DNA from 2 places in the Stenotrophomonas sp. YJH_SMC_43 genome. Region 1 is predicted to be linked to the other one. Evidence: predicted binding sites of a transcription regulator. Region 1 holds the regulator's gene; the other holds the start of a gene.
The links. The regulator HrcA, encoded in region 1, represses chaperone genes, less so after heat shock. The targets are predictions, from matches to a motif close to TTNGCACTCNNNNNNNNNGAGTGCNAA.
Positions count from the first base shown of each region.

Region 2: the regulator HrcA is predicted to act here: its motif matches at 4,849-4,875, upstream of AC5QAH_RS15060 (co-chaperone GroES).

Region 1 covers NZ_JCAFVQ010000002.1:974,233-988,985, reverse strand. Annotated here, with positions in the region: gene AC5QAH_RS11090 (prephenate dehydrogenase) at 1-1,115, opposite strand, end outside; gene pdxY (pyridoxal kinase) at 1,112-2,020, opposite strand; gene AC5QAH_RS11080 (MFS transporter) at 2,609-3,808, opposite strand; gene AC5QAH_RS11075 (AraC family transcriptional regulator) at 3,881-4,678, shown strand; gene dnaJ (molecular chaperone DnaJ) at 4,738-5,859, opposite strand; gene dnaK (molecular chaperone DnaK) at 6,014-7,939, opposite strand; gene grpE (nucleotide exchange factor GrpE) at 8,122-8,637, opposite strand; gene hrcA (heat-inducible transcriptional repressor HrcA) at 8,701-9,765, opposite strand; gene recN (DNA repair protein RecN) at 9,881-11,542, shown strand; gene AC5QAH_RS11045 (LysR family transcriptional regulator) at 11,643-12,560, opposite strand; gene AC5QAH_RS11040 (SGNH/GDSL hydrolase family protein) at 12,658-13,902, shown strand; gene fur (ferric iron uptake transcriptional regulator) at 13,962-14,369, opposite strand; gene AC5QAH_RS11030 (outer membrane protein assembly factor BamE) at 14,473-14,753, shown strand, end outside.
Region 2 covers NZ_JCAFVQ010000003.1:626,612-641,364, forward strand. Annotated here, with positions in the region: gene AC5QAH_RS15035 (response regulator transcription factor) at 1-60, opposite strand, end outside; gene AC5QAH_RS15040 (aspartyl protease family protein) at 167-1,096, shown strand; gene AC5QAH_RS15045 (serine hydrolase domain-containing protein) at 1,164-2,327, shown strand; gene AC5QAH_RS15050 (hypothetical protein) at 2,401-2,667, shown strand; gene groL (chaperonin GroEL) at 2,784-4,433, opposite strand; gene AC5QAH_RS15060 (co-chaperone GroES) at 4,515-4,802, opposite strand; gene AC5QAH_RS15065 (endonuclease) at 5,154-6,944, shown strand; gene cutA (divalent-cation tolerance protein CutA) at 7,013-7,351, shown strand; gene AC5QAH_RS15075 (protein-disulfide reductase DsbD family protein) at 7,348-9,729, shown strand; gene AC5QAH_RS15080 (TlpA family protein disulfide reductase) at 9,726-10,289, shown strand; gene AC5QAH_RS15085 (PepSY domain-containing protein) at 10,989-13,511, shown strand; gene AC5QAH_RS15090 (methyl-accepting chemotaxis protein) at 13,633-14,753, opposite strand, start outside.

The sequences.
Region 1 (14,753 bases):
ACCCGTCCGATGCCGCTGGCGTCCACCTCGGCCGCCGCCCGGGTGATCGCCGCCGGATCGCTGCCGGCCACGAATCCGATACGGAAATGCACTTCGCCGCCAGGCGTTCGCGAAGAATGGATCGACGCCAGGCTGATGCGGTGCTGCTCGAACACGTTCAGCAGTTCACGCAACGACCCCGGCCGGTCTTCCGGCAGGTGCACTGACAACGCATTGCGCTCGGTCAGGTCAGCCAGCAGATAGCCCACGCGTTCGAATGTGTAATTGCCGTCCGCGAGCGCCTGCTCGCCGAAGGCAGTGCGATTGGCCGACAGCAGCTGCTCCCGGAATGCAGCACGTGCACCGTCGTCACCCTGCCCGACCTGCGCCTGCAGGGACTGCAGCTGGCCGACCAGCCGCTCCAGCATCGGCGCTACGTATGGGTTGCCGAACTGGATGTCTTCGTAGATCGCCGGGTTGAGCGACAGGATGCGCGAGATGATCGCCGTATCCAGCTCGAACGATGCCGACCGGTACGGCATCATCGCGGCCAGATCGCCCAGCTGCGGCTGGTACTGGCGCAGCACGCCGGCCTGGGCCAGGTGAGTGGCATGCACCATCGCCTGTACCAGCGCCATCATCTGGTCGTGGTGCTGCGGCGTGGCGCGCACGCACTCAGCCTGCAACGCCGTGCACAGCGTATCAGCCCACGGCTGCCAGTGCTGCAGCCGCGCTTCGCAGACCACCATCACCCGGCCCTTCAGGGTCGGCGCCTTGGGCGGAGCGGTCATCGGGTGCAGGCCGACCACTTCGGCTTGAGAGGCCAACATCGCCTGGACCGGCGCTTCCTTCACCGAGGTCACGTCCAGCCACAGTCGGTCGCGTTCACGGCCTGCGGACTGCCGCACGTACTCGGCGATCAACGCGGGCGTGTGCCGGATCGGCGCCGAGAACACCAGCACGTCGGCCTGCGCCAGCAGCTCTTCCGGCGTATGCGAGTCCGGATCGGCCGGATCGTGGCCGATCACCTTCAGCTGCATGTGCTGCTGGAAGAAGCGGGTCAGCCAGCGCCCGTAGGCGCCGGCACTGCCGATGATGCCGACCGTGCGCGGCGTACGTTCGAGCAGGCCGCTCATGCCACGCGTTCGGCGCGGAAGCGCGACCCTTCGGCCAGCGCGGCAGGCGCTGCAGCAATCACGTCGAACTCTTCGAAGCCGTTGTCCAGGGTCGCCTCCAGCGCCGCGTGGGTGCCGGCAATCGCACGCGAGATCGCCTGTTGCATCGATTCGCCGCGCAGCAGGAACGACACCACCAGCGACATCAGCACATCGCCGGTACCGGCCACGTCCACCGGCAGCAGCGGCGAGGTCCAGCGCCAGGTCTCCTCGCGGCCAACGGCCAGGGTCACCAGTTCACCCGGGGTGCCGCCTACGCTGTGCGCGATCACCCAGTGCGGGCCACGATCCAGCAGCGTGCGTGCGGCGGCGATGGCATCAGCCTCGGCGAGCGCCGGCATGCCGGTCAGGCGATTCAGTTCAAAGGCGTTCGGGGTCACCAGCCAGGCATGCGGCAACAACCGCTCGGCGAAGATCGCTTCCAGGCCCGGTTCCACGTAGGGGCCGGTGTGAGTATCACCGATCACCGGATCCAGGCAGTAACGCAGCTGCGGGCAGGCCGGCAGGATGTCGTCCAGCCAGTCGGCGAAGGCGGCACCATTGGCCGTGCTTCCAAAGTAGCCGGAGACGAGCATCCTCGCCCGCTGCGGCAGGCCACGCTCGTGGGTGCCCCGCAACAGATCGGCGAACCAGTCGGCGGGCAGCACGCGACCGCGGGTGGTGTCGTAGAACGGCGCGTTGCTCAGCAGCACGGTCGGAATTTCGGCTACGCGCACGCCGAGCGCGCGCATCGGCGGTACGGCGGCGCTGTTGCCGGCATGGCCGTAGACAAGTTGCGACTGGACCGAGATGACATCGATCGGCGACGGGCCGTCGGGCCGCTGGCGGCGGCCGTGGACCAGGTGGTTATCAAGGAATTCGCTCATGGCCGCATTCTACGCCCAAGGGGGTTTTCGGCAGGGCTTGCAGCCCTGCACCTGCTCTATGCAACGGCAACGGCAACGGCAACGGCAACGGCAAAAGCCAGAGCGGCATTCCGTGAGTTGGCGGGGCGGTGTGGGTGGTCAGGACACGCCGTAAACCCATCCATGGGGGCTCGATGGCGCCATCCATGGCGCCAACGGTCCTGCCCACCCACACCGCCCCGCCTTCGACAGGTTCATGCGGCTGTTGGTAACTGCGGCTGTTGGTAGGTGTCGACCTTGGTCGACACGGTAGATCCATGCCATGCGTGGATGAATTCATTCGATATCTGACAGATGTGTCGACCAAGGTCGACACCCACCAGAGCAGAGCGCTGCTCCAACAGATCGCGGCCAACTGTCGAAGGCGCGGTGGGTCCGGTTGAGGGGGCGTGAGCCGCATGGATGCGGCGACCGAGCTTACATGGACGTACTTGCAGCGTCCCCCTCAACCGGACCCACCCCGCCAACCCACGGATAGCCAGCTTCTGCTGTTGACGTTGACGTTGCTTCGGCGGGTGCAGGGCTGCAAGCCCTGCAAACCAAACCCCCTCAGTGAGCAGCAGGCCGAGATGGCGGCAGCCACGCCGCCACGATGCCGAGTAGCGGCAGGAACGCGGTCAGCTGGTAGACGTACTCAATGCTGGTCTTGTCCGCCAGCAGGCCGAGCACGGCAGCACCCAGTCCGCCCATGCCGAAGGCGAAGCCGAAGAACAGGCCGGACACCATGCCGATGCGGTGCGGCATCATCTCCTGCGCATAGACCACGATCGCCGAGAACGCTGACGACAGCACGAAGCCGATCAGCACCGCCAGCACCGTGGTCCAGAACAGATCCGCATGCGGCAGCATCAGTGCGAACGGCGCCACGCCCAGGATTGAAGTCCAGATGATCGGCTTGCGCCCGATGCGGTCGCCCAGCGGCCCACCCAGGAAGCCACCGGCAGCGGATGCCACCAGGAACGCGAACAGATGCAGCTGCGCCTGTGCCACCGGAATGCCGAAGTGATGGATCAGGTAGAAGGTGAAGTAGCTGCCGATGCTGGCCATGTAGAAGTATTTGCTGAAGATCAGCACCAGCAGGATCGCCAGCACCTTGGCCACGGTGCGCGACGGATGCCGCGGGGCCATCGACGCGGCGCTGGCCGGACGCGGGGTGCCCAGATGCAGCGCATACCAGCGGCCGACATAGGTCAGCAACGCGATGCCGATCAGGGCGGCGCCGGCAAACCACGATGCGGCATGCTGGCCATACGGCACGATCACCGCCGCGGCAATCAGCGGGCCCAGCGCGGTACCGAAGTTGCCGCCGACCTGGAACACCGACTGTGCAAAACCATGGCGGCCGCCCGAGGCCAGCCGCGCGATGCGCGAGGCTTCCGGATGGAAGATGGCCGAACCAATGCCGACCATCGCCGCCGCCATCAGCACCACCGCGTAGTTCGGTGCGAAGCCCAGCAGCAGCATGCCGCACAGGGTAGAAGCCATGCCGATCGGCAGCGAGTACGGCGCCGGGCGGCGGTCGGTGGCCATGCCGATCAACGGCTGGAAGATCGAGGCGGTGAGCTGGTAGGTCAGCGTGATCAGGCCGATCTGGGTGAAGCTGAGATTGAAGCCGCCCTTGATCACCGGATAGATGGCCAGGATCAGCGACTGCATCATGTCGTTGACGACATGCGAGGTGGAGATGGCGGCCAGCACGCCGGGGGCCACCGGGCGTGAGGTCGTTGCGGGAGAAGCCAGGGTCGACATGGACACAGTCAGTTTGGGGGCGAGCCACGCATGCTACGGTGACCTCCCCCTCCCTTCTGCCGCGTTCGGGTCATGGCATATCGCAAAAAGGACACCCCCTGCCCGGTCCGCGAGACTGCGCCGTGGAACGAGGTTCCGGTGCACCGCCCAGTGACCTGCCGCGCCCGCCACTACAAGCCCGGCACCCACATCGCGCCCCACCGGCACCGCCGTCACCAGCTGGTGTTCGCCATGTCCGGACTGATGGTGGTGCGTGCGGACGGCGGCCGCTGGGTGGTGCCTTCGACCCGCGCGATCTGGGTGCCGGCCGGCATGGCCCATGCGGTGGACTGCATCGCGGAAGTACACATGCGTAGCCTATACGTGGAGCCGGACTTCGCGCCGCAGCTGCCGGACGAGGCATTTGCGGTACAGGTAGCGCCGCTGCTGCGCGAGCTGCTGCTGGCCGCCAGCCTGATCGAGACCGCGCATGTGGACGACAGCCGCGACGGCCGCCTGGTGCGCCTGCTGCTGGACGAGCTGCACCGCATGGACGTGCTGCCGCTGCACCTGCCCTCCCCCACCGACCCGCGCCTGCAGCGGATCTGCCAGCACATCCAGAAGCATCCCGGCGACGACGCCACGCTGCAGGATTGGGCGCAGGCGCTGCAGGTGGACGTGAAAACCATCCAGCGCCATTTCGCCAGCGAACTGGGCATGACGTTCGGCCAGTGGCGACAACAGGCGCGGCTGCTGGCCGCGATGGAACGGCTGGCGGTCGGCGACAAGGTCATCGATGTCGCGCTGGCGATGGGTTACGACAGCCCGAGCGCGTTCACCAGCATGTTCAAGCGGCAGCTGGGGCAGACACCCGCGGCGTTTTTCCGCTGACGGCATACAAAAACGCCGGGCATGGCCCGGCGCTAGCGTTCAACGCTTGGGTTAAAAACTCAGGACGTCATCCGGTCCCAGAAGCCCTTCACGCCATCGATGAAGGTGGCCGACTTCGGCGAATGCTTGCGCGCTTCCTCGCCGACGAAGGTGGCTTCGAACTGCTCCAGCAGCTTGCGCTGCTCGTTGGTGAGGTTGACCGGGGTCTCCACCACCACACGGCAGTACAGGTCGCCCTCGCTGCGGCTGCGCACCGAACGTACGCCCTTGCCACGCAGGCGGAACAGCTTGCCGGTCTGGGTCTCGGCCGGGATGCGGATCTCCGCCTCGCCGCCCAGCGTGGCCACGCGCACGGTGTCGCCCAGTGCGGCCTGCGAGATGCGGATCGGCACTTCGCAGTGCAGGTCGTCGCCATCGCGCTGGAAGATCGCATGCTCGCGCACGCGCACTTCCACGTACAGATCACCCGGCGGCGTACCGGCCGGACCGGCTTCGCCCTCGCCCTGCAGGCGGATGCGGTCGCCGGTGTCGACGCCGGCCGGCACCTTCACCGACAGCACCTTGTCTTCCTCGACACGGCCGTTGCCATGGCAGGTCTTGCAGGGCTTGGCGATGATCTGGCCACGGCCGCCGCAGTTGTGGCAGGCCTGCTGCATGGCGAAGATGCCGCGCTGGATGCGCACCTGGCCACGGCCATGGCAGACGTTGCAGATCTCGACCTTGCCGTCTTCGGAGCCACTGCCATCGCAGTCGCCGCACTCGGCCAGGGTCGGAATCTCGATGCGGCGCTCGACGCCGCGCACGGCTTCTTCCAGGTCCAGCTCCATCACGTAGCCGATGTCGGCGCCGCGACGGGCCTGGCGCGGACCACCGCCGCCACCAAAGATGTTGCCGAAGATATCACCGAAGATATCGTTCATGTCCGGGCCGCCCGGACCACCGCCGCCCATGCCGTGCTCGAACGCGGCGTGGCCGTGGCTGTCATACATGCGGCGCTTGTTGCCGTCGGACAGTACTTCGTAGGCTTCCTTGCACTCCTTGAAGGAGGCTTCGGCCGCCGTATCGCCCGGGTTGCGGTCCGGGTGGAACTTCATCGCGCAGCGGCGGTAAGCCTTCTTCAGCTCGTCGTCGGTGGCGGTGCGGGCAACGCCCAGCACTTCGTAGTAATCGCGCTTGCTCATATCGTGAATCGGGTTCCGGAAAGTCGGGATTCGTCAAAGCGGAAGAGCGGAACCAGGTCCGCTCTTGCGTCGGGCGCCCCGACACGCCGGTGGGCGGTCAGGACCCTGATGCGACAACGGGACGCTGATGGCCAGCGTCCCGTGTCGGTCCGGATCAGGACTTCTTGTCGTCCTTGACTTCGGTGAACTCGGCGTCGACCACGTCATCCTGCGCCTTGCCTGCGTTGCCGGCGTCGGCACCCGGGGCAGCACCGCCCTGGTCGGCCGAAGCGGCAGCGAACAGCGACTGGCCAGCTTCTTCCAGCGCCTTCGACTTGGCTTCGATCTGTGCCTTGTCGTCACCCTTCATCGCGGTTTCCAGATCGGCCAGGGCCGCCTCGACCTTGCCGATCACTTCGCCACCGACCTTGCTGCCGTGCTCGGTGATCGCGCTGCGGGTGCCGTGGATCAGGGCGTCGGCCTGGTTGCGGGCCTGCACCAGTTCCTGGAACTTCTTGTCTTCTTCGCGGTTGGCTTCCGCGTCGGCGACCATGCGTGCGATCTCTTCCTCGGACAGACCCGAACCGGCCTTGATCTCGACCTTCTGTTCCTTGTTGGTCTTCTTGTCCTTGGCCGACACGTGCAGGATGCCGTTGGCGTCGATGTCGAAGGACACTTCCACCTGCGGCAGGCCACGCGGCGCCGGCTCGATGCCGGACAGGTCGAACTTGGCCAGCGACTTGTTGAAGCGGGCCTGTTCGCGCTCACCCTGCAGCACGTGCACGGTCACGGCCGACTGGTTGTCCTCGGCGGTGGAGAACACCTGCGAGGCCTTGGTCGGGATGGTGGTGTTCTTCTCGATGATCTTGGTGAACACGCCACCCATGGTTTCGATGCCCAGCGACAGCGGGGTCACGTCCAGCAGCAGCACGTCCTTGACGTCGCCACCCAGCACGCCGCCCTGGATCGCCGCACCCAGTGCCACGGCCTCGTCGGGGTTGACGTCCTTGCGCGGTTCCTTGCCGAAGAACTCGGTCACCGCCTGCTGCACCTTCGGCATGCGGGTCTGGCCGCCGACCAGGATCACTTCGCTGATGTCGCTCGAACGCAGGCCGGCATCGTTCAGGGCGACACGGCACGGCTCGATCGACTTCTTGATCAGGTCGTCCACCAGCGCTTCCAGCTTGGCGCGGGTCAGCTTGATGTTCAGGTGCTTCGGACCCGACGCGTCAGCGGTGACGTACGGCAGGTTCACTTCGGTCTGCTGGGCGCTGGACAGCTCGATCTTGGCGCGCTCGGCAGCGTCCTTCAGGCGCTGCAGGGCCAGCGGATCCTTGCGCAGGTCGATGCCCTGGTCCTTGTTGAACTCTTCAACCAGGTACTCGATGACGCGGTTGTCGAAGTCTTCGCCGCCCAGGAAGGTGTCGCCGTTGGTGGCCAGCACTTCGAACTGCTTTTCGCCGTCGACGTTGGCGATCTCGATCACCGAGACGTCGAAGGTGCCACCGCCCAGGTCGTACACCACGATCTTGCGATCCTTGTTGTCGCCCTTGTCCAGGCCATAGGCCAGCGCGGCCGCGGTCGGCTCGTTGATGATGCGCTTGACGTCCAGGCCGGCGATGCGGCCGGCGTCCTTGGTCGCCTGGCGCTGGCTGTCGTTGAAGTAGGCCGGCACGGTGATGACCGCTTCGGTGACCTTCTCACCGAGGAAGTCCTCGGCGGTCTTCTTCATCTTTTCCAGCACCTTGGCCGAGATTTCCTGCGGCGCCATCTTCTTGCCGTCGCTGGTGGCCACCCAGGCATCGCCATTGTCATGGGCGAGGATGCTGTAGGGGACGTGCGCGATGTCCTTCTGCACTTCGGCGTCGGTGAACTTGCGGCCGATCAGGCGCTTCACCGCGTAGAAGGTGTTCTTCGGGTTGGTCACGGCCTGGCGCTTGGCCGAGGCGCCGACCAGGACTTCGCCGTCCTTGGTGTAGGCGACGATCGACGGGGTGGTGCGATCGCCTTCCGAATTCTCGATGACGCGGGCCTTGCCGCCGTCCATGATCGCCACGCACGAGTTGGTGGTGCCGAGGTCGATACCAATGATCTTGCCCATGGGGGAGACTCCTGAGGATGCTTGTTGGGGTCAGTCCGGCCGTTCGGCCGGTGGATGAATACGATGTGGGGGAGGCTCGTGGAACATTCAAGCCATCTCCCGAACGCTGTGTTCAGCGCCTGGAAAACCTTGCCAGGCATGGCCTGGCTCGACCGGGGCCGGGCATCACCCGGCCCAGTCAATCAATCGGCGGCCACCACCACCAGCGCCGGCCGCAGCAGGCGCTCGTTCAGCAGGTAGCCCTTCTGGAACACGGTCACCACGCTGCCGGGGGCCGCGCCCGGGGCCGGCACCTGGCTGATGGCCTGGTGGTGTTCCGGGTTGAACGGCTGGCCGGTCGGGTCCAGCAGGACCAGACCGTTGTCGGCGGCAACCTTCAGCAGCTGCTTGTAGGTCAGCTCCAGGCCTTCGCGCAGCGGGTGCGGGTCGTCGCCGGCGGCCTTCAGGCCGGCATCCAGGCTGTCGAACACCGGCAGCAGCTCGCCGAGCAGCTTCTCGTTGGCGAACTTGCGGGCCTGCTCGATGTCACGGGCCACGCGCTTGCGCTGGTTCTCCAGGTCGGCGCGCTCACGCAGCGCATCGGCCTTGATCTGCTCGACTTCGGCGCGCAGGCGCTCCACTTCGTCGTTGACGCCGGCGGCGGCAGCCGCATCAGCGGCACTCTGCTGGGATTCGATATCTGGCTGTTCGTGGTTCATGTCTGGGTCCCTGGCGGTCACTCTCCGCCTCCACCCACACTAGTGTGGGCGGGATGCTGCGTTTCAAGCGTCGGATGTTCCGGGAGTGCGCCCGGCGGGTGAAAAGGCCGCGCCGAGCACATCGGCGGTGGCCTGCACCAGCGGGATCATGCGGTCGTAGGCCATCCGCTTGGGGCCGATCACGCCCAGCACGCCCAGCACCTGGCCGTTGGCGGTGTACGGGGCGGTGACCAGCGAGACGCCCTGCAGCGGCATCATCCCCGTCTCCTCGCCGATGAAGATGCGCACGCCCGGCGCCTGGATGGTCCGCTCCAGCAGCTGCAGGATCTCGCGCTTGCTGGAGAACAGCTCGAACAGTTCACGCAGGCGCTCCAGGTCGGACAGGTCCTGCACCCCCATCAGGCGGGTCTGGCCGGCCACCAGCATGTCGTCGGCCGCCGGCTGCAGGGCCTGCTCGGCCAGCTCGATGCTGTGCGCCAGCAGCTGCTCCAGCTCGGACCGGGCGTCGCGCAGTTCCAGCAGCAGGCGGGTGCGGATCTCGGCCATTGGCAGGCCGGCGAAATGGGCATTGAGGTAGTTGGCCACCTGCTCCAGCTGGCCCGGCGCAAACTCCTGGCGGGTCTCGATGACGCGGTTCTGCACCTCGTTGTCGGCAAACACCAGGATCGCCAGCACCCGGCGCCCATCCAGCGCCACGAAATCTATCTGGCGGAAGGCGAACTGCTCGCGCCGCGGCGCGCTGACCACGCCGACGAAGTGGCTCATGGCCGACAGCAGCTCCGAGGCGCTGCCGAGCAGGGCCTGGGTGCTGCCGCCGCCAGCCAGTTCCTGACGCAACCGGGCCAGCTCGCCCTCGCCCGGCGGCTGCATCTGCAGCAGGCTGTCGACGAACACCCGGTAGCCGTGTGCGGTCGGGACGCGCCCGGCCGAGGTGTGCGGCGAGGCCAGCAGCCCCAGGTCCTCCAGGTCGCCGAGGATGTTGCGGATGGTGGCCGGGCTGACCTCCAGGCCGGCCACGCGCGCCAACGTCTGCGAGCCGACCGGCTCACCGTCCTGGATGTAACGCGCGATCAGCGTGCGCAGCAGATGGCGCGCACGCGGGGCAAGCTGGTCGGGAGAACCGTGCATGGAATCAACCTGTGAGACACGGACACTAGATAATGGCGGCGCATCACCTTGGCAAGTCATTGGACCTCCCTCGCCCACGTGCTAGCGTTGCGCGGCTGCTGATACCCCCTTACCCATGCTCAGACATCTTTCGATCAAGGATTTTGCCGTCGTCCGCGCCACCGAACTGGAGTTCGGGCCAGGCATGACCGTCGTTTCAGGCGAGACCGGCGCCGGCAAGTCGCTGATGGTCGACGCGCTGGGCTTCCTGTCCGGCCTGCGCGCCGACAGCGGCGTGGTCCGCCACGGCGCCGCGCGCGCCGAGCTTTCGGCCGAGTTCACGCTGGACCAGCTGCAGGCCGCGCGCCAGTGGCTGGCCGACAACGAGCTGGACGACGAAGAACAATGCCAGCTGCGCCGCGTGATCCGTGCAGACGGCGGTTCGCGGGCGTGGATCAATGGCCGCCCGGTGACCCTGGCCCAGCTGGGCGACCTGGCCTCGTTGCTGGTGGAGATCCACGGCCAGCACGAACAGCAGGCCCTGCTGGCGCGCCCGTCGCAGCTGGCCCTGCTGGATGCCTATGCCGGCAACGAGAACGAGCGCCGCCAGGTGCGCCGCGCCGCGGCCGCATGGCAGGCACTGGTCGATGAATCGCTGGCGCTGTCGCAACAGGGCGACGTGAGTGACCGGATCGGCTTCCTGGAACACCAGCTGCGCGAGCTGGACCGCGAAGACCTGGAGCCGGAGTCGATCGTGGCGCTCGGTGCCAGCCATCGCCGCCAGGCCCACGCCAGCGCCCTGCTGAGCGCCTGCCAGGCCGCCAGCAACCAGCTCAACGGCGATGACGGCAGCTCCGCGCTGGACCTGCTGCAGCAGGTGCGCCACGAGCTGTCGCGCCTGATCGAACACGACCCGCGCTTGGGCGAGGTGGACGGCCTGATCGAGAACGCCTCGATCCAGCTGCACGAAGCCCTGTCGCTGCTGGACCGGGTGCACGATGACCTCGATGCCGACCCGGAGCAGTTCGAAGAGAACGAGCGCCGTCTCGGCCGCCTGCACGACCTGGCCCGCAAGCACCGCGTGCCGATGGACGAGCTGGGCGCGCAGCGCGAGCGCATGCACGCCGAAGTGGAGCAGCTGCGCGGCGCCGACGAACGCCTGCAGCGCCTGGCCGGCGAGATCGACAAGGCCGCCGCCGACTGGCGTGTGCAGGCTGAAGTGCTGACCGCCAGCCGTCGCAGCGCTGCTGCCGAACTGTCGGCCACCACCACCGGCATCATCGCCGAGCTCGGCATGGGCGGTGGCCAGTTCCTGATCGAGCTGGAGCCGCAGGATGCCGGCAAGCCCGATCCGCAGGGTGCCGAGCGCGTGGAGTTCCTGGTCGCGGCCAATGCCGGCCAACCGCCGCGCGCCCTGCGCAAGGTCGCCTCGGGCGGTGAACTGTCGCGTATCTCGCTGGCCATCGAAGTCGCCGCGCTGGACCTGGATGCGGTGCCGACCATGGTGTTCGACGAGGTCGACTCCGGCATCGGCGGCGCCGTGGCCGACATTGTCGGCCAGAAGCTGCGCGCCCTCGGCGAGAAGCGCCAGGTGCTGTGCGTGACCCACCTGCCACAGGTCGCCTCCAAGGGCCACGCGCATTACCGGGTCAGCAAGGCGCCAGTGGAAGGCATGACCCAGAGCGCAGTGGAAAAGCTGGACAGCAAGGCGCGCGAGGAAGAGCTGGCACGCATGCTCGGCGGCGTGGAAGTGAGCAAGGAAGCGCGCGCCGCCGCACGCAAGCTGCTGCAGGTGTAACGCCGACCGGGCCGAGCATGGGCTCGGCTCTACAGGAACGTCCCGAACGAAACCGACATGTAGAGCCGAGCCCATGCTCGGCTTCTGTCCGCCGGCGCTCTCACCCCAAGGGCCGTGCCAGGTCCACCGTTTCCACCAGGTAATCCAGGAACGCGCGCACCCGCAGCGGCAGGTAGCCGCCCTGCCCCAGGAACACCGCGTGCACCTCTTCCAGGTCACCGGGATTGGCTTCCTCCAGCACCGGCAGCAGGCGTCCGGCAGCGATGTCGGCCTGCACCTGGAACGCTGCCAGCCGTGCCATGCCCAGACCACCCAGCACCAGCTGCCGCAGTGCATCACCGTTGCTGGCGCGGGCATTGCCACTGGGCAGCACCATCCGCTCGCGTCCGTCCTGCAGCAATGGCCAGCCCTGCATCGCCCGGGCATGGCCGATGTCCAGCCGATTGTGCGACTGCAGCTCCTCAACGTCGCGCGGCAGCCCATGCCGCTGCGCGTAGGCCGGCGCGGCCACGATCATCATCCGCGTCGCGCCCAGCCGCCGCGCCACCAGGCTGGAGCTCTTCAGCGGCCCGGCCCGCACCGCCACATCGGTGCGCTGCTCCAGCAGGTCGATCACCTCGTCGTTGAGGGTCAGGTCCACGCCCACCTGCGGGTTGCGCTCCAGGAACGCCGGCAGCAGCGGCAACAGGAAGTGCTGGCCAAACGGCACGTTGGAATTGACCCGCAGCCGTCCGCGCGGCTCGGCATGTGCGCTGGCGCAGCGTTCGGCCTCCTCCAGGTCGGCCAGCACGCGCAGGCCACGTTCATAGAACGCGCAGCCTTCCGGGGTCAGCTGTAGCTGGCGGGTGGAGCGTTGCAGCAGGCGCGTGCCCAGCCGCTGTTCCAGCCGGGCCACCAGCTTGCTCACCGCCGAGGGCGTCATGTCCAGGGTGCGGGCGGCGGCGGAGAAGCCGCCGGTCTCGATCACCCGCACGAACACTTCCAGCTCGCCGGATCGGTTGATGTCTGGTCGCGCCATGGCAATGAATCCAGTTCACAGATGATTATCCATGCGCAGTCTAGTTCACAGATAACCACGGAATCACCATGGTGGTCCCTCCACCCGGGACCGCCCGATGAACCGCCTGAGCCACCTTACCGCCACCACCCTGCTCGCCCTGTCCGGCGTCGCCAGTGCCGCATCCGCCCCGCACTGGGTTGCCAGCTGGCAGGCCAGCCCGCAACCGGTCTGGGGCGTGGATTTTCTGTTCCCGACCCTGGTCCCGGCCACGTTGCATGACCAGACCTTCCGCCAGACCGCGCGCATCAGCCTGGGCGGGCCTCGGCTGCGGGTGCGGCTGAGCAATGCTTACGGCACCCAGCCGCTGCGGATCGGGGCAGCGAGCGTGGCTGCCCGGGCGGGGGACACACCGCAGCCGCTCAGTTTCGACGGCCAGCCCGGGGTGCTGATCTCCCCCGGGCAGGAACGGCTGAGCGATCCGCTGCCACTGGTCACGGATGACCGGCAGGCACTGCAGGTCAGTGTCTTCGTGCCGGGGCCGACGCCGGTGCAGACGTTCCATTGGGAAGGCCGCCAGACCAGTTGGACTGCGCCCGGCGACCAGAGCCGGGCCCAGGCTCTGAGCGCGGCCAGCAGCACCACTGCCCGCCTGTTCCTGGCCGGCATCGAGGTCGAGGCCGCCGCCCGCGCACGTAGCGTGGTGGTGATCGGCGACTCGATCACCGACGGCGCCACCGCCAGCCTCGACCAGGACCAGCGCTGGACCGACCACCTGGCCGCGCGCCTGGCACCGCGGGGCATCGCCGTGGTCAACGCCGGTATATCCGGGGGGCGGCTGCTGCGCGACGGCATGGGTGAGTCGGTTCTGGCCCGCTTGCAGCGCGATGCACTGGATCAGCCCGGCGTGGCCAGTGTGATCGTGCTGATCGGCATCAACGACATCAGCTGGCCTGGCACCGCGTTCGCCCGCAACCAGGCCCGGCCCGCGCTGGCGGAACTACAGGCGGGGTATCGCGCCCTGGCCGAGCAGGCCCGAGGCCGAGGTATCCGGATCGTAGGCGCCACCCTGACACCGTTCGCCGGCGCCCTGCCCGACACGCCGCTGGATGACTACTACCGCCCGGACAAGGATGTCCTGCGCCGGCAGCTCAATGCGTGGCTGCGCACGGACAGCCCTTTTGACGCGGTGATCGACCTGGACGCCGCGCTGCGGGACCCGGCCGATCCGTCACAGATGGCGGCCGCCTACGACTCCGGTGACCACCTGCACCCGGGCGATGCGGGTAACCGGGCCATGGCCGAGGCGGTCGATCTTGAGGTGCTCATGGGGCCATCCACGCATGGCGTGGATCTACCGTAAGCAACGAAAAACCCCGGGCAAGCCCGGGGTTTCGTCGCACTACGGCTGGCCGGAACGGCTTACTTGCGCTTTTTGCGCACGTACAGCACCAGCGAGTGCTCTTCCAGCTCGTAGCCGTGGTCGGCAGCGATCTTGCGCTGCAGCTCCTCGATCTCGTGGCTCTCGAACTCGATGATCTTGCCGCTGTCCACGTCGACCATGTGGTCATGGTGGCCGCCACGGTCCAGCTCGTAGACGGCCTGGCCGCCTTCGAAATTGTGCTTGAGCACGAGACCGGCGGCCTCGAACTGGGTCAACACCCGGTAGACCGTCGCCAGGCCGATCTCGTCGCCATGCTCAAGCAGCTGGCGGTAGATATCTTCGGCGGTCATGTGGTGCTGGGCATTGCGCTGTTCAAGCAGCGCCAGGATCCGCATCCGTGGATGGGTCACCTTCAGGCCGACTTTTCGCAGGTCGTGGGTTTCCATAGGTCTCCGTTCATTGGCGATTTAGCGCCAGCTGCCTCGGATTGGGTCGCGGTGGCACGCCGGGAGTGTATCATCGGTTTGATTTCCCCAACCGCCAGTCCCGATGCGCAATCTCCTGTTGGTCGCCGCCGTCGCCCTGTCCACCACCGGGTGCGGCATCATCTACAAGCAACCCATCTATCAGGGCAACCTGATCCGGGAAGATGCCGTGGCCAAGCTGCAGGTCGGGCAGAGCAAGCAGCAGGTCACTGCGCTGCTGGGCACCCCGTCCATTCCGGACCCGTTCCACGCCCAGCGCTGGGACTACACCTCCAGCCAGCGCGTGAACCGCCTGGGCCGCACCGAGGTGAAGAACTTCACCGTGTTCTTCGACAATGACAACGT
Region 2 (14,753 bases), on a different contig from region 1:
GATGGCATCACGGATGCTGGCGTCGTCATCGACAACGAAGACACGGGCGGGAGTCGTCATGCGGGCAGTATCAGGCAGGTCTGTATCAGGACGGTATCAACGCCGATATTCCCGCGATACGCCGCTGCGCGCCAATGGTCACCCATGATCACTGCGGAGACTTCCCTTGCGCCTCATCCCATTCTTCCTGCTTGCTGCCCCGCTGCCTGCGCTGGCGTCCGATCCCCCCGAACACATCCTGCCGATGTGGATGCAGGGCGGTCATCCGGCCGTGGCCGTGTCGCTGGACGGGCGTGCCGAACCGCTGCGCTTCGTGGTCGACAGCGCGGCAGGCGCCACTCTGGTCGATGACCGCGTCGTGCGGCGCTATGGTCTGGAGGATGCGGATGCAGAGGTATCACAGGCCCAAGGGGCAAGTGCAGCTTCCGCGCGGCTGCAGCGCATACGCAGCACGTCCTGGCAGCTGGGCAGCTGGCAGCTGCAGGCCCAAGCCATGAAGGTCGATCTATCGTCGTTGCCGAAGGGCGATGATCCGGCCATTGACGGCTTGATCGGCAACGATCTGACCGGACGCTGGGACACCCGTTGGGACTTCGGCCGCAATCAACTGGCGCTGTGGACACCCGGTGGATTGAACCTGGAAGGACCGGGTTGCCAGCCCAATGCGCTGCCCGGCCGCACTGACGGCCTGCGCCAGTTCGGCTTCATCAGGCTTGCACTGGGCGCGCCCGCGGTGGACGCCATCGCCGTGGTCGACACCGGTGCCGCGCAGACCATCCTCAACGCCGAAGCAGCCCGCGCACTGGGGCTGCGCACCGACGGCAGCGACGCGCGGGTGCGGGTGCGTGAAAAGGGCACCGAAGGCCTGGGCGGCGGAAAGCAGGCAACCTGGCTGTACACCCTGCCCGGCATGACCGGCAGCGGCTGGCAGCACCCGTCGATGGAGGTCCGCATCAGCGAACTGCCAGTGTTCAAGGCGATCGGCCTGGAGGGTCGGCCGGCGCTGATCCTTGGTGCGGATGCAATGCGTGGCGGCCAGGTGGACATCGGTGCCGGCGCGGCCCGGATCTGCCTGCGCCGGCCGCAGGCCAGCTGACATCTGGCAATGACGCCAGCGGCAGCCTGGCGTAGCATCACCGTGCGCCCCACCAGGAGTTCCACGCATGTGCCGTGCCACCCTGATGTTGCTGACGCTGCTCCCGCTGGCGGTACTGGCCGCGCCGCCACCCGTGCCCTCGCCCACTCGCATCGATGCCGAAGCACAGCGGCTGATGCAGGCGGCCCACGCGCGCGGCATGGCGCTGGCGGTGATCGATGGCGGCAAGGTGGTGCATGTGGCCGCCTACGGTGAACGCAACGCCGCAGGCGAGCCGCTGCGCACCGACACCGTGATGTACGCTGCGTCACTGACCAAGATGGCTTTCGGCCACCTGGTCGCACAGCTGGCGCAGGACGCGCGGATCGATCTGGATGCGAGCATCGCTACCGCCCTGGACAAACCGCTGCCGGACTATCCACCGGAACCGAAGAAGTACGCCGACTACAGCGTGCTGGCCGGCGATGCCCGCTGGCGCCAGCTCACCCCGCGCCTGCTGCTCAACCATTCCAGTGGCTTTGCCAACTTCGGCTTCCTGGAGCCCGATGGGCGCCTGAAGTTCCACTTTGATCCGGGTAGTCGATATGGGTATTCCGGAGAGGGACTGATCCTGCTGCAGTTCGTGATCGAACGCGGGCGGCTGGGCGAGGATGTGGGCGCGTTGATGCAGCAGCGGGTGTTCGACCGCTTCGGCATGACCCGCACCAGCATGATGTGGCGCGAGGATTTCGCCGCCAACCTGGCCGATGGCTGGACGGCGGAAGGTGTGGCCGAACCGCATGATGAGCGCAGCCGCGTACGTGCGGCAGGGTCCATGGATACCACCATTGCCGACATGGCCCGCTTCGCCGCCGGTTACGTGCGTGGCGACGGGCTATCCGCACCGATGCGCAGGGAGCTGGTGCGGCCGCAGCTGCCCATCACCACGGCCAGCCAGTTCCCCACCCTGCAACCGGAGTTGCCGAAGGCGCAGCAACGCAAGGACCTGGCGGCAGGTCTGGGCGTGGTGACGTTTCTCGGCCCGCAGGGCGCAGGCTTCTACAAGGGCGGCCACGACGATGCAGTGGGCAACACGCTGGTATGCGTGGAGCAGCACCAGCGCTGCGTGGTGATCCTGGGCAACGATGTGCGGGCAGAGGCGGCCTTCCCGGCCCTGGTAGCGTTTGTGCTGGGCGACACCGGCGTGCCGTGGCAGTGGGAGTACGGCGCGGCGAAGGCGTTCGTCAGATGATCGAAGCGTTGCCGTTGCACACAGGTCCCGCAGTCGTGCAGCATGCAGACACGGACGCAATGCAGGAGACAGGATGAATCGCCCAGAGATCGATGCCATTGCCGAAGCGGTGTTGCAGCCGGATGCACGGCGCCTGCGCATCGCCGCACGCCATCGCCAGGCTGCACATCGGCAGCGGCGGCAGCGGGTGGGCGCCGGCGCCAGCCTGATCGGCATGGCGGCGGGCCTGCTGCTTGCGCCGATCACGGAGCTGCCGTGGGTACAGGGCATGATCGCGGGTGGCGCGCTGGCCCTGCTGGCGGCCCACCTGTGGCTGCAGCGGCGCGAGGGCCGCGCGTAGATACCCGCCTGGGAGCGGTATCCACGCATGGCGTGGATCTGATTCGATTCCGACCGGCCCCAAAAAAAAACCCCGCCTTCCGGCGGGGTTTTTCATTGCATCGGTAACGCGGGGACTTAGAAGTCCATGCCGCCCATGCCACCCATGCCGCCCATGCCACCGGCGCCGCCCATGGCCGGCTCGTCCTTCTTCGGAGCTTCGGCAACCATGGCTTCGGTCGTGATCATCAGGCCAGCGATCGAGGCCGCGTTCTGCAGCGCCGAACGGGTCACCTTGGTCGGGTCCAGGATGCCGAACTGCAGCATGTCGCCGAACTCGCCGGTGGCGGCGTTGTAGCCGAAGCTGCCGGTGCCTTCCTTGACCTTGTTGATGATGACCGACGGTTCTTCACCGGCGTTGGCCACGATTTCGCGCAGCGGGGCTTCCATCGCGCGCAGGGCGATCTGGATGCCGTGGTTCTGGTCTTCGTTGGTACCCTTCAGGCCGGCCAGCGCGGTGACCGCACGGACCAGGGCAACGCCGCCGCCCGGGACCACGCCTTCTTCAACGGCTGCACGGGTCGCGTGCAGGGCGTCGTCGACGCGATCCTTCTTTTCCTTCATTTCGATTTCGGTCGAAGCGCCGACCTTGATCACGGCAACGCCGCCGGCCAGCTTGGCCACGCGTTCCTGCAGCTTCTCGCGATCGTAATCGGAGGAGGTGTCCTGGATCTGGGTCTTGATCTGCGCCACGCGTGCATCAACGTTGGCCTTGTCACCCACGCCATCGATGATGGTGGTGTTTTCCTTGGAGACCTGCACCTTCTTGGCGCGGCCCAGGTCCTTGATGGTGGCCTTTTCCAGCGACAGGCCAACTTCTTCGGAGATCACGGTGCCGCCGGTAAGCACGGCCATGTCTTCCAGCATCGCCTTGCGACGGTCGCCGAAGCCCGGAGCCTTGACGGCCACGACCTTGACGATGCCACGGATGGTGTTGACCACCAGGGTCGCCAGCGCTTCGCCTTCGACTTCTTCGGCAACGATCAGCAGCGGCTTGCCGGCCTTGGCGACGCCTTCCAGCACCGGCAGCAGGTCACGGACGTTGGAGATCTTCTTGTCGTGCAGCAGGATGAACGGGTCATCCAGGTCAGCAGTCTGCGACTGCTGGTTGTTGATGAAGTACGGGGACAGGTAGCCGCGGTCGAACTGCATGCCCTTGACCACGTCCAGCTCGTTGTCCAGGCCCGAGCCTTCTTCAACGGTGATCACGCCTTCCTTGCCGACTTCCTTCATCGCGTCAGCGATGATCTGGCCGATCGACTCGTCCGAGTTGGCCGAGATGGTGCCGACCTGGGCAATCGCCTTGTCGTCGGCGGTCGGCTTGGAGATGGTCTTCAGCTCGGCAACGGCGGCCACGACGGCCTTGTCGATACCGCGCTTGAGGTCCATCGGGTTCATGCCGGCGGCAACAGCCTTGGCACCTTCGCGGATCAGGGCCTGGGCCAGCACGGTGGCGGTGGTGGTGCCGTCGCCGGCGTCGTCGTTGGTGCGCGAAGCAACTTCCTTCACCATCTGCGCGCCCATGTTCTCGAACTTGTCAGCCAGTTCGATTTCCTTGGCGACGGAGACGCCGTCCTTGGTGATGGTCGGCGCGCCGAAGCTCTTTTCCAGCACGACGTTGCGGCCCTTCGGGCCCAGGGTGGCCTTGACGGCATTGGCGAGAACGTTGACGCCGCGCACCATGCGCGAACGGGCGTCTTCACCGAAACGAATATCCTTGGCAGCCATTGCGATTACCTCGATGTTTGCGCCGGGCCGGGCCCGGCGACGAAAAGGGATGTCTTACAGAAAAGCAGGTCGCGCCGAGGCTCAGCCGATGATGGCGAGCACGTCGTCTTCGCGCAGGACCTTGTACTCGACGCCTTCGCTCTTGTACGAGCTGCCGGCGTACTGGCCGTAGATGACCTTGTCGCCAACCTTCAGCGACGGCGCGCGCACGTTGCCGTTGTCCAGCGGCTTGCCCGGGCCGACGGCCACAACTTCACCCTTGGTGGACTTTTCCTTGGCCGAGTCGGGGATGACGATGCCACCGGCGGAGATTTCGTCGGCTTCGATCGGCTTGACCACAACGCGGTCGTGCAGCGGCTTGATGCTCATGAGAGACCTCTTAAGTTATTGATTGGTCTGAAAAAGTCCGGCGATGTTAGCAGTCACACCAGGCGAGTGCCAGCAACGCGCGTGAAAAAGCCCGACAAGTCGGGAGCACGACAGAGATGGAGACCTCCACAGGCCTTTCAAGGGCCGATCCCGAAATTTTTCTCCGGACCCGGAAACCTCCTTCCCTGCGTGGACGCCTGTATAGGGATGCAACGCGGCAAGCCAAGGGGGGAACGGGTGACATTTGGTGACCAATGTCCCACTGTCAGATATCTGACGTTCATTTACGACAAAGTGTCACTGGATCGGCCTTAGGCTCGGCCGCGCATTCCCAATCACAAGGAGTTGTCGATGCGATTGCTGTCCCCGCTTGCCGCCGCCTGCCTGCTGGCGCTGGCCGCCGCGCCGGCCCAGGCCGAGGTCTTCATCAACGAACTGCACTACGACGACAGCACCGCCGCCGGTGACGTCGGCGAAGCGATCGAGGTCGTAGCCACCGCCGGTGAGGATCTGTCCGGCTACCGCCTCTACCTCTACAACGGCAGCAACCCTTCTGCCGCCACGGTTTACGCCAACAACCCGGTTCCGGCCGGCACCGCCGCCGGTTGCGGCAGCGCCACCCTGGCCGTGGTCAGCTACCCGACCAACGGCCTCCAGAACGGCCCGAACGACGGCATCGCCCTGGTCGATGCCAGCGGCAAGGTGGTCCAGTTCCTCAGCTACGAGGGCGCCATCACCGCCTCCGGTGGCCCTGCCGCCGGCATGACCAGCCAGAACATTCCGGTGGCCGAGACCAACAGCACAGCGCCGGGCACCTCGCTGCAGCTGACCGGCAGCGGCAGCCAGTACGCCCACTTCACCTGGGCCGAGTCGGCCAGGCAGACCTTCGGCAGCTGCAACAACGGCCAGACCTTCAGCGGTGGTGGCACCCCGGGTCCGAACACGCCGCCGTCGGTGTCTACCACCACCCCGGCACAGGGCAGCAGCACCTTCCCGGCCGCCGCCGACCTGGAAGTGGTGTTCAGCGAGACGGTGAACCTGGCCAGCGGCGCCTTCGCCCTGAGCTGCGGCACTTCCGGCAGCGTGCCGCTGACCTACCCGGCCAGCGGTCGCAACGTGAAGCTGTCCACCAATACCGCGCTGGTGGCCGGTGAAGCCTGCCGCTTCGATATCCGCGCCGCGCGCATCACCGACCTGCAGGGCGCACACCCGGCCGCCGACAGCCGTATCGCCTTCACCGTGGCCAGCACCGGCGGCAACCCCGACCCGGGCAATCCGGGCGTACCGGCCGGCTACTACTCCAAGGTCAACACCAGCAGCCCCAGCCAGCTGCGCTGCTCGCTGCACGCCACCATCAAGGGCCACACCGCCTACCCGTACAGCGGCTCGGGCACCAGCACCTGGACCATCCTGGAAATCGCCGACGAGGATCCGAACAACAGCGGCAGAATCCTGGATGCGTACCGCAACCGCAGCTACGCCAAGGTGACCGACCGCGCCGGCAGCGGCGGCGGCCTGAAGTACAACCGCGAGCACACCTGGCCGAACTCGCTGGGCTTTGCCAGCACCACCGGCGACAAGGGCCTGCCGTACGCGCCGTACACCGACACCCACATGCTGTACCTGACCGATGCGCAGTGGAACGCCGACCGTGGCAACAAGCCGTTCGGCAAGTGCGACGCCAACTGCGGCGAGCGCGCCACCGAGGCCAACAACGGCCAGGGCGGCGGCAGCGGCGGTTACCCGGGCAACTCCAACTGGGTACGCACGCCGGACGGCAACACCGGCACCTTCGAGGTGTGGGGCAAGCGCAAGGGCGACATGGCGCGTGCGGTGCTGTACATGGCCATCCGCTACGAGGGCGGCAAGGATGCGGCGACCGGCCAGTCCGAGCCGGACCTGGAGCTGACCGACGACCGCAGCAAGATCGTCAAGACCAGCAGTTCGCCGGCCTACATGGGCCTGCTGTCCACGCTGATCGACTGGCACCTGTCCGATCCGCCGGATGATGCCGAACGTGCGCGCAATGACGTGATCTTCAGCTTCCAGGGCAACCGCAATCCGTTCATCGACCACCCCGAGTGGGCGACCCCGGGCCTGTTCACCTCGGCCAAGCCGGCTACCTGCCAGCTGGCCAACTGACCGCGCAACGCAGCGGTCCACTGCCGCCGCCGGGCCCTGACCCGGCGGCGGCCCTATACTCGACGGTCATGTCGACCGTCGATCCCGTGCTGCTGCTGTTGACCACCTGCCCGGACCGGGCCAGTGCCGAGCGCATCGCGCACGCGCTGGTCGGCGAGCGCCTGGCCGCGTGCGTGACCCGCCTCGATGGCGCGCAGTCGACCTACCGCTGGCAGGGCGAGGTGACCACCGACGCCGAGCTGCAACTGCTGGTGAAGACCACCGCAAGCCGCGTCGATGACGCGATTGCCCGGATCGTCGAACTGCATCCGTATGAACTCCCGGAGTGCATCGCGGTCGAAACCCGGGCCGGCCTGCCGGCGTATCTGGACTGGATCCGGGCACAGACCCGAGAGGACACTGATTGAAGACTCTGTTTGCGCGTGGCGCCGCCTTGTGCGCCCTGATGTGGCTCTCGCTGCCCGCCTTCGCCCTGGATGAGAAGGACCTGCTGCCGGTGGACCAGGCGTTCGCGCTGACCGCCACCGCCCCCGAACGCGGCCAGGTGCAACTGCAGTTCAAGATCGCACCCGGCTACTACCTGTATCGCCACCGCACCAGCGTCAAGGCTGATCCGGCGTTCAACGCCGGCGCGCTGCAGATGCCCAAGGGCGACAAGCACCACGACGATTTCTTCGGCGAAGTCGAAACCTATCGCGAACGCCTGCAGGCCACCCTGCCCGGCACGCCGACCGACGCCGCCGGCACCATCAGCCTGGAAGTGCGTTACCAGGGCTGCGCCGATGCCGGTGTCTGCTACCCGCCGCAGAAGCGCGTGGTGCAGGTCACCCTGCCCGGTAGCGGCGCACAGGCCGCGGCGCCGGCCACGCGTGCCGGCGCCACCAGCCCGTTCAACAACCCGCTGGCCGGTGCCGGCAACAGCGGTGGGCTGCGCCTGCCGGGTGCCGCCAGCAACAGCCAGGCGCTGCCGCTTCCTTCGGAGCAGGCGTTCGGCTTCGATGCCATCGCCAGTGACGGCAACACCCTGCTGCTGCGCTTCAGCCCGGCGCCGGGCTACTACCTGTATCGCGACCGCACTTCGGTGAAGCTGGACGGCAGCACCGGCGTGCTGGCCGACAAGCTGCGCTGGCCGGCCGCACAGTCGCATCGCGACGAGCATTTCGGCGATGTCTCGGTCTACTTCAACCAGGTGGAAGTGCCGCTGCCGCTGCGCCGCGCCGTCGCCGATGCGGTCGACAGCACCCTGGTGGTGACGTTCCAGGGCTGCCAGACCGATGGCATCTGCTACCCGCCGATGACCCGCCGGGTGAAGCTGTTGATCCCGGCCGGCAAGATCAACGCCAGCACCGATCAGTCGCCGCCGCGCAACGAGGTGATCAGTCCGCTGCCTACCGCCAGCGGCGCACCACGCGAAGCCGCCAACGGCGCCCCGTTGCGCCTGCTGCCGACGGTGCCCAATACGGATGCCAGCACCCCGGCCGTTGCAGGCGCCGAAAACGGCGATGAGTTCGCTGCCGATGCGCGCGGTGACAACGCCCTGCGCACGCGCCCACCGGCGACCACGCCGAATCCGGACCGTTCGTTCGTTTGGGTGCTGCTGCTGGCCCTGGCCGGTGGCCTGGTACTGAACCTGATGCCCTGCGTGCTGCCGATCCTCTCGCTGAAGGTGCTGAGCCTGGCGCAGAGTGGCGAAAGCCCGCAGCGCGCGCGCAGCCACGCCCTCTGGTACACGTTGGGCGTACTGGTCGCGTTCGCGGTGATCGGCGCGTTGATGGTCGGCCTGCGCGCGATCGGCAACGCCGTCGGCATCGGCTTCCAGCTGCAGCACCCGGGCGTGGTCGCGGTGCTGGCCTACATCATGTTCGCGGTGGGCCTGAGCCTGTCCGGCGTGTTCACCCTCGGCGGCGGCATCGGCAACCTCGGCCAGTCGCTGGCCAGCCGCAGTGGCCCGGCCGGTGATTTCTTCACCGGTGCGTTGGCCTGCGTGGTCGGCAGTGCCTGCGTCGGCCCGTTCATGGGCGGCGCGATTGCCTACGCGTTCATTGCCCCGCCGCTGAAGGCGATGACCGTGTTCCTGTTCCTCGGCCTGGGCCTGGCGCTGCCGTTCCTGCTGATCGGCTTCGTGCCGGCACTGGCGCGCCGCCTGCCCAAGCCGGGCCCGTGGATGGAGACGCTCAAGCACGTGCTGGCCTTCCCGATGTACGCCACCGCGCTGTGGCTGCTGTGGGTGCTGGGCAAGCAGCGTGGCGTGGACGGCATGGCGCTGGTGCTGGGTGGCCTGCTGCTGCTGGCCTTCGGCCTGTGGCTATTCGAGCGCAACCGCTGGACTGGTTCGCGTGCAGTGACCCTGCTCGGCGTGCTGCTGGCGATCGGTGCACTGGTTCCCGCCTGGGGCGTGACCCAGCTGGCACCGCCGGCACGCGCCGCACAGGCCGCCAGCGACAACGTGGTCGAGTACTCGCCGCAGTTGCTGGACCGCCTGCGCGCCGACAACCGCGTGGTGTTCGTGAACATGACCGCCGACTGGTGCGTGAGCTGCAAGGCCAACGAGCGCGCCGTGCTGTCGCGGCCGGAGTTCAAGGAACTGCTCAAGCGCACCAACGCGGTGTACATGCGCGGGGACTACACCAACGTCGATCCGCAGATCACCACGTTCCTGGAAGAGCACAAGGCCGTGGGCGTGCCGCTGTACGTCGTGTACGGCCCGGGCGCACCGCCGACCGTGCTGCCGACCCTGCTGACCCAGGCGGTGGTCGAGGAAGCGCTGCTGCGCACCGCACGATGAAGTGGCAACGGCCAGCGCTGCTGTGGACAGCGGTGCTGGCCGCCGGCCTTGGACTGTGGGCCGGGCATCGATTGGCTCCTGCGCCGGCTGCGCCTGAGGCCATGCCAGCGGCGCCCGCCGTTGCGGCTGCGGCACCCGCCTTGCAGGTTGGCGACAGCCTGCCCGCATTGTCGCTGCCCGATCTTGATGGCCGGCCGCTGGACCTGCGCCAGCACGCTGCCGGTCGCCCGCTGTTGATCAATGTCTGGGCCAGCTGGTGCGCTCCGTGCGTGGAAGAAATGCCGGAGCTTGCCCGCTTCGCCCATGCCCAGGGCGACAACGGCGTGCAGGTGCTGGGCCTGGCACTGGATACCCCGGAAGACGTGCGCGGTTTCCTGCAGCGTGTCCCGGTGGATTACCCGATCGTGATCGAGACCCCGGGGCTGCGCGATGCCAGCGTGCAGCTGGGCAATACACAGGGCCTGCTTCCCTACAGCGTGCTGTTCGATGCACAAGGGCGGCTGGTGAAGGCAAAGCTGGGACCATTCGCCCACGGCGAGATCGACAGCTGGGTGAAGTGAGGGGGCTTTTTGCAGGGCTTGCAGCCCTGCACCCGGCTCAATGCAACGCCAACAGCCAAAGCGGGCGTTCCGCGGGTTGGCGGGGCGATGTCGGAGTGCGGGGACGCTGCAAGTACGTCCCTGTAAGCTTGGCAGCCGCATCCATGCGGCTGACACCCCGCACTCCGACACCGCCCCACCTCTGACAGATCTTCGCGGCTGTTGGTAGGTGTCGACCTTGGTCGACACATCTGTCAGATATCGATATTCAGAACAGAATCAGACCCCGTGCCGACCAACGGTCGGCACCCACCAAAGCAGAACGCCGTTCCGACAGATCGCGGAAAACTGTCGAAGGCGGGGTGGGTCCGGTTGAGGGGGCGTGAGCCGCATGGGCCCGAGGCATGCCTCGGGCGGGTTGGGCAGGACGCCCAACCCTGGTCTTGCCGTGTGCGCAGGACAGCGCACACGAGCAAGCGGCGACCGAGCTTACATGGACGTACTTGCAGCGTCCCCCTCAACCGGACCCACCCCGCCAGCCCACGGAAAGCCAGCTTTTGACGTTGACGTTGCTCCGGCTTGTAGCGGGTGCAGGGCTGCAAAGCCCTGCAACAAAACCCTCCTTGACCGTAGCCCCTCCGCCACGGAGAATTCCGCGACTAATTCTCATTTGCTGTTGCGCAGGATGCGGGCGGCAGCCTTCCGGGCCCTCCTCCTTCGATGTTCAAGAACGTCCTGTTCCAACTGCACTGGCTGCTGGGCATCACCGCCGGTGCCGTACTGGCCGTAATGGGCCTCAGCGGCGCCGTACTGTCCTTCGAGGACGAGCTGTTGCGCGCCGCCAATCCCGGCTTCGCCGAGATTGCCGAGCACCATGCCGATGGCCAGCTTCCACTTGCACTGAGCGAACTGGTGCCGCTGCTGCAGGCCGGCAGTGAACGCCCGCTGCAGCGCCTGCGTGTGGATGCCACCGGGCAACGGCCCTCGGTGGCACGCTTCGCCGGCGGCAAGGAACACTGGGTCTACTTCGATCCGTACAGCGGCGAACGATTCAGCGCCCTGCGCGGGCAGGCGTTCTTCGATTTCGTCGAGGACCTGCATCGCCACCTCGCCGCCGGCGAGCGTGGCAAATGGATCACCGGCAGCTGCGCCATCGCGCTACTGTTCTTCACCCTGTCCGGACTCTATCTGCGCTGGCCGCGACGCTGGTGGCACTGGCGCAGCTGGTTGGCGGTGGAGTGGAAGCGCAGCGGCCGTGGCTTCCTGTGGAGCCTGCACTCGGTGGTCGGCACGTGGGTGCTGCTGATCTACCTGATGAGTGCGCTGACCGGCCTGTGGTGGTCCTTCGACTGGTATCGCAGCGCCGCCAACACCCTGCTTGGCGTCGCACCGGCCGCCAAGCACAAGATCGCCACCGGTGCCGCCCTGAACCTGGAACGCGTCGAAGCCACGCTGTACGCACTGCCCGGCGTGCGCACCGGCTACATCGACCTGCGCCTGCCGGAGAAGCCCGGGCAGGCACTGAATGTACGCGTGATGGCCGGTGATCCGTCGCAGCGCGGCGGCCAGCATGACCGCGCGCATGATCTGCTGCAGCTCGACCCGGGCACGGGTGCCACACTCGATGCCCGCCCCTATGCACGCCAGGGCGTCGGCGCGCAGCTGGCCACCAGCGTGTTCGCGCTCCACTCGGGCAGCTACTTCGGCGTGCCCGGGCGTGTCGTGGTGATGCTCAGCAGTTTGGGCATGAGCCTGTTCTTCATCACCGGCTGGATGCTCTATCTGGACCGCCGACGCAGCCAGCGCGCTGCGCGTGGCCTGCGCCAGTCGCTGCCAGCAACGCCTGCCGATGGCGGTGGCACGCCGTGGCTGGTGGTGCATGCCAGCCAGAGCGGACTGGGCGAACAACTCGCATGGCGCGCAGCCGCGCAGCTGCAGGCATCCGGTCATGCGGTGCAGGTGCTGCCGCTGGCCCGCGTCGATGCCGTGCAGCTGGCACGCACCGCGCAGGCGCTGTTGGTACTGAGCACCTTCGGCGATGGCGAACCACCGGATGCGGCGCGAGGTGCTGCACGACGGCTGATGGCACAGACACTCGACCTGTCAGGCCTGCAGTTTGGACTGCTGGCGCTGGGTGATCGACAGTACCCGCACTACTGCGGCTTCGGCCGCCAGGTTGATGGCTGGCTGCTCGGCAACGGCGCGCGCCCGTTGTTCGACCGCATCGAAGTCGATGCCGCCTCGGTCGCGGCGCTGCGCCAATGGCAGCTGCAGCTGGGCGCGCTGACCGGCATCGCCACCGATGACAGCGTGCTGCCGGCGGCCACGCAGATGCATGAGTGGCGGCTGCTCGGCCGCGACCGGCTCAACCCGGGCAGCGTGGGCGGCGCCATCTGGCGCATCTGTCTTGCGCCACCGGCCGAGGTGCAGTGGCAGGCGGGCGACATCCTGCATATCGCGCCCCGGCACAACGCGCGGCATGCCGGCGCGGTGCTGAAGGCACATGGGCTGGATCCCCTGCAGCCACTGCTGATCGACGGCCAGCCGCGCACGCTGTTGGCGCTGGCCAGCGAACGCGAACTGCCGGATGCCGATGCTGCGCTGGCGGTACAGGATCCGTGCCTGTGGCTGGCAGGGCTGCCGATGCTGCCCGGACGCGAATATTCCATCGCCTCGTGCACCGAGGATGGCGCGGTGGAACTGGTGGTACGACTGGTGCACGACGACACGGGCCGCGCCGGGCTCGGCTCGGGCTGGCTGTCGCTGCATGCACCGATCGGTGCCAGTCTCGTCGCCCGCGTGCACCGCAATCCCGGGTTCCACCGCGTCGCCGGTGCACCGATGGTGCTGATCGGCAACGGCACCGGCATCGCGGGCCTGCGCAGCCTGTTGCGCGAAGCCGCGCATGCAGGCGAGCACGGGCACTGGCTGCTGTTCGGCGAACGCCAGCGCGCGCATGACTTCCTGTTCGCCGACGAGATCGAGGCCTGGCAGGCCAATGGTCATCTCGCGCGGGTGGACCTGGCGTTCTCGCGCGATGGCGACGGTGGCTATGTACAGGATCGCCTGCGTGCGGCGGCCGATGCCCTGCGCAACTGGATGCAGCGTGGTGCAGTCATCCACGTGTGCGGTTCGCTGCAGGGCATGGCCGAAGGCGTGGACCAGGTACTGCGTGAAGCACTCGGTGATGAGGCGGTGGAAACACTGCTGGAGAACGGCCGCTACCGCCGCGACGTGTATTGATTCCTGCCAGCGCGCATTGGCCTGAGCCGAGCATGGGCTCGGCTCTACAGTGTGCCTGCAGCCGATGTAGAGCCGAGCCGACGCTCGGCTGATTCCCGGCCAGCCGACAAGGAACCGCAGGCTAGGCCGCCGCAGCGCGCGCCTCTGGCATCGACTGCAGACGGAACGCGCCCACCGCTTCCGCCAGCGCATGCACCTGCGCCTGCATCTGCGCTGTCGAAGCACCCGCCTCTTCCACCAGGCTGGCGTTGCGCTGGGTACTGGCTTCCATCTGCACGATGGTCTGGTTCACCTGGGCGATGCCGGCATGCTGGTCCTGCGACGCGCTGCGGATACCGGCCAGCAGATCCGCCAGTTGCTGCACGCTGCCGACAATCTCGCCCATCGTGGTGCCGGCCTGTTCGGCCTGCTGGTTGCCCTGGCCCACACGCGCCACCGAATCCTCGATCAGGCCCTTGATCTGTTTGGCCGCCTCCGCGCTGCGTTGTGCCAGCAGGCGCACTTCTGCGGCCACCACGGCGAAGCTGCGGCCCTGCTCGCCCGCGCGCGCGGCTTCCACCGCAGCATTCAGCGCGAGAATGTTGGTCTGGAAAGCGATGCCATCGATCAGCTGGGTGATGTCGCCGATCCGTCGCGAGGCCTCGCTGATGCCCTGCATGGTCGCGACCACCTGGCCAACGGCCTCGCCACCGCGCTGGGCCACTGCCGCCGCGCCCTTGACCAGCACGTCGGCACGGCCCGCGGCATCAGCATTGCGGCCAACGGTATCGGTCAGCTCGTGCATCGACGCCGCCGTCTCTTCCAGGTTGGCCGCCTGCTGTTCGGTACGCTGCGACAGGTCATGGTGACCGGCAACGATCTCGCCAACGCCGGCATCCAGGCTGGACGTGGCGTGCTGGATGCGGGTGACGATGCGGCCCAGTTGCGCGACGGTGGCGTTGGCATCGTCGCGCATGCGTGCGAACACGCCTTGCAGCTCACCTTCCATGCGCACGCTGAGGTCGCCGCGGGCCAGCGCGGCCAGAAGCGCCTGCAGATCGCCGAGGTTGGTCTCGAAGGTGGTCAACAGGCGATTGATGCTGGTCGACAACGTACGCACAAAGCCCTGCTTTCCCTCCAGCGCGATGCGCCCGTGCAGGTCGCCGTGCGCGGCGGCGTCGACCAGTGCGGCCACTTCGGTTTCCAACAGGGTTTCCAGCGCACGGCTGCGCCACTCCACCGCCACACCAAGGAAGTGACCTT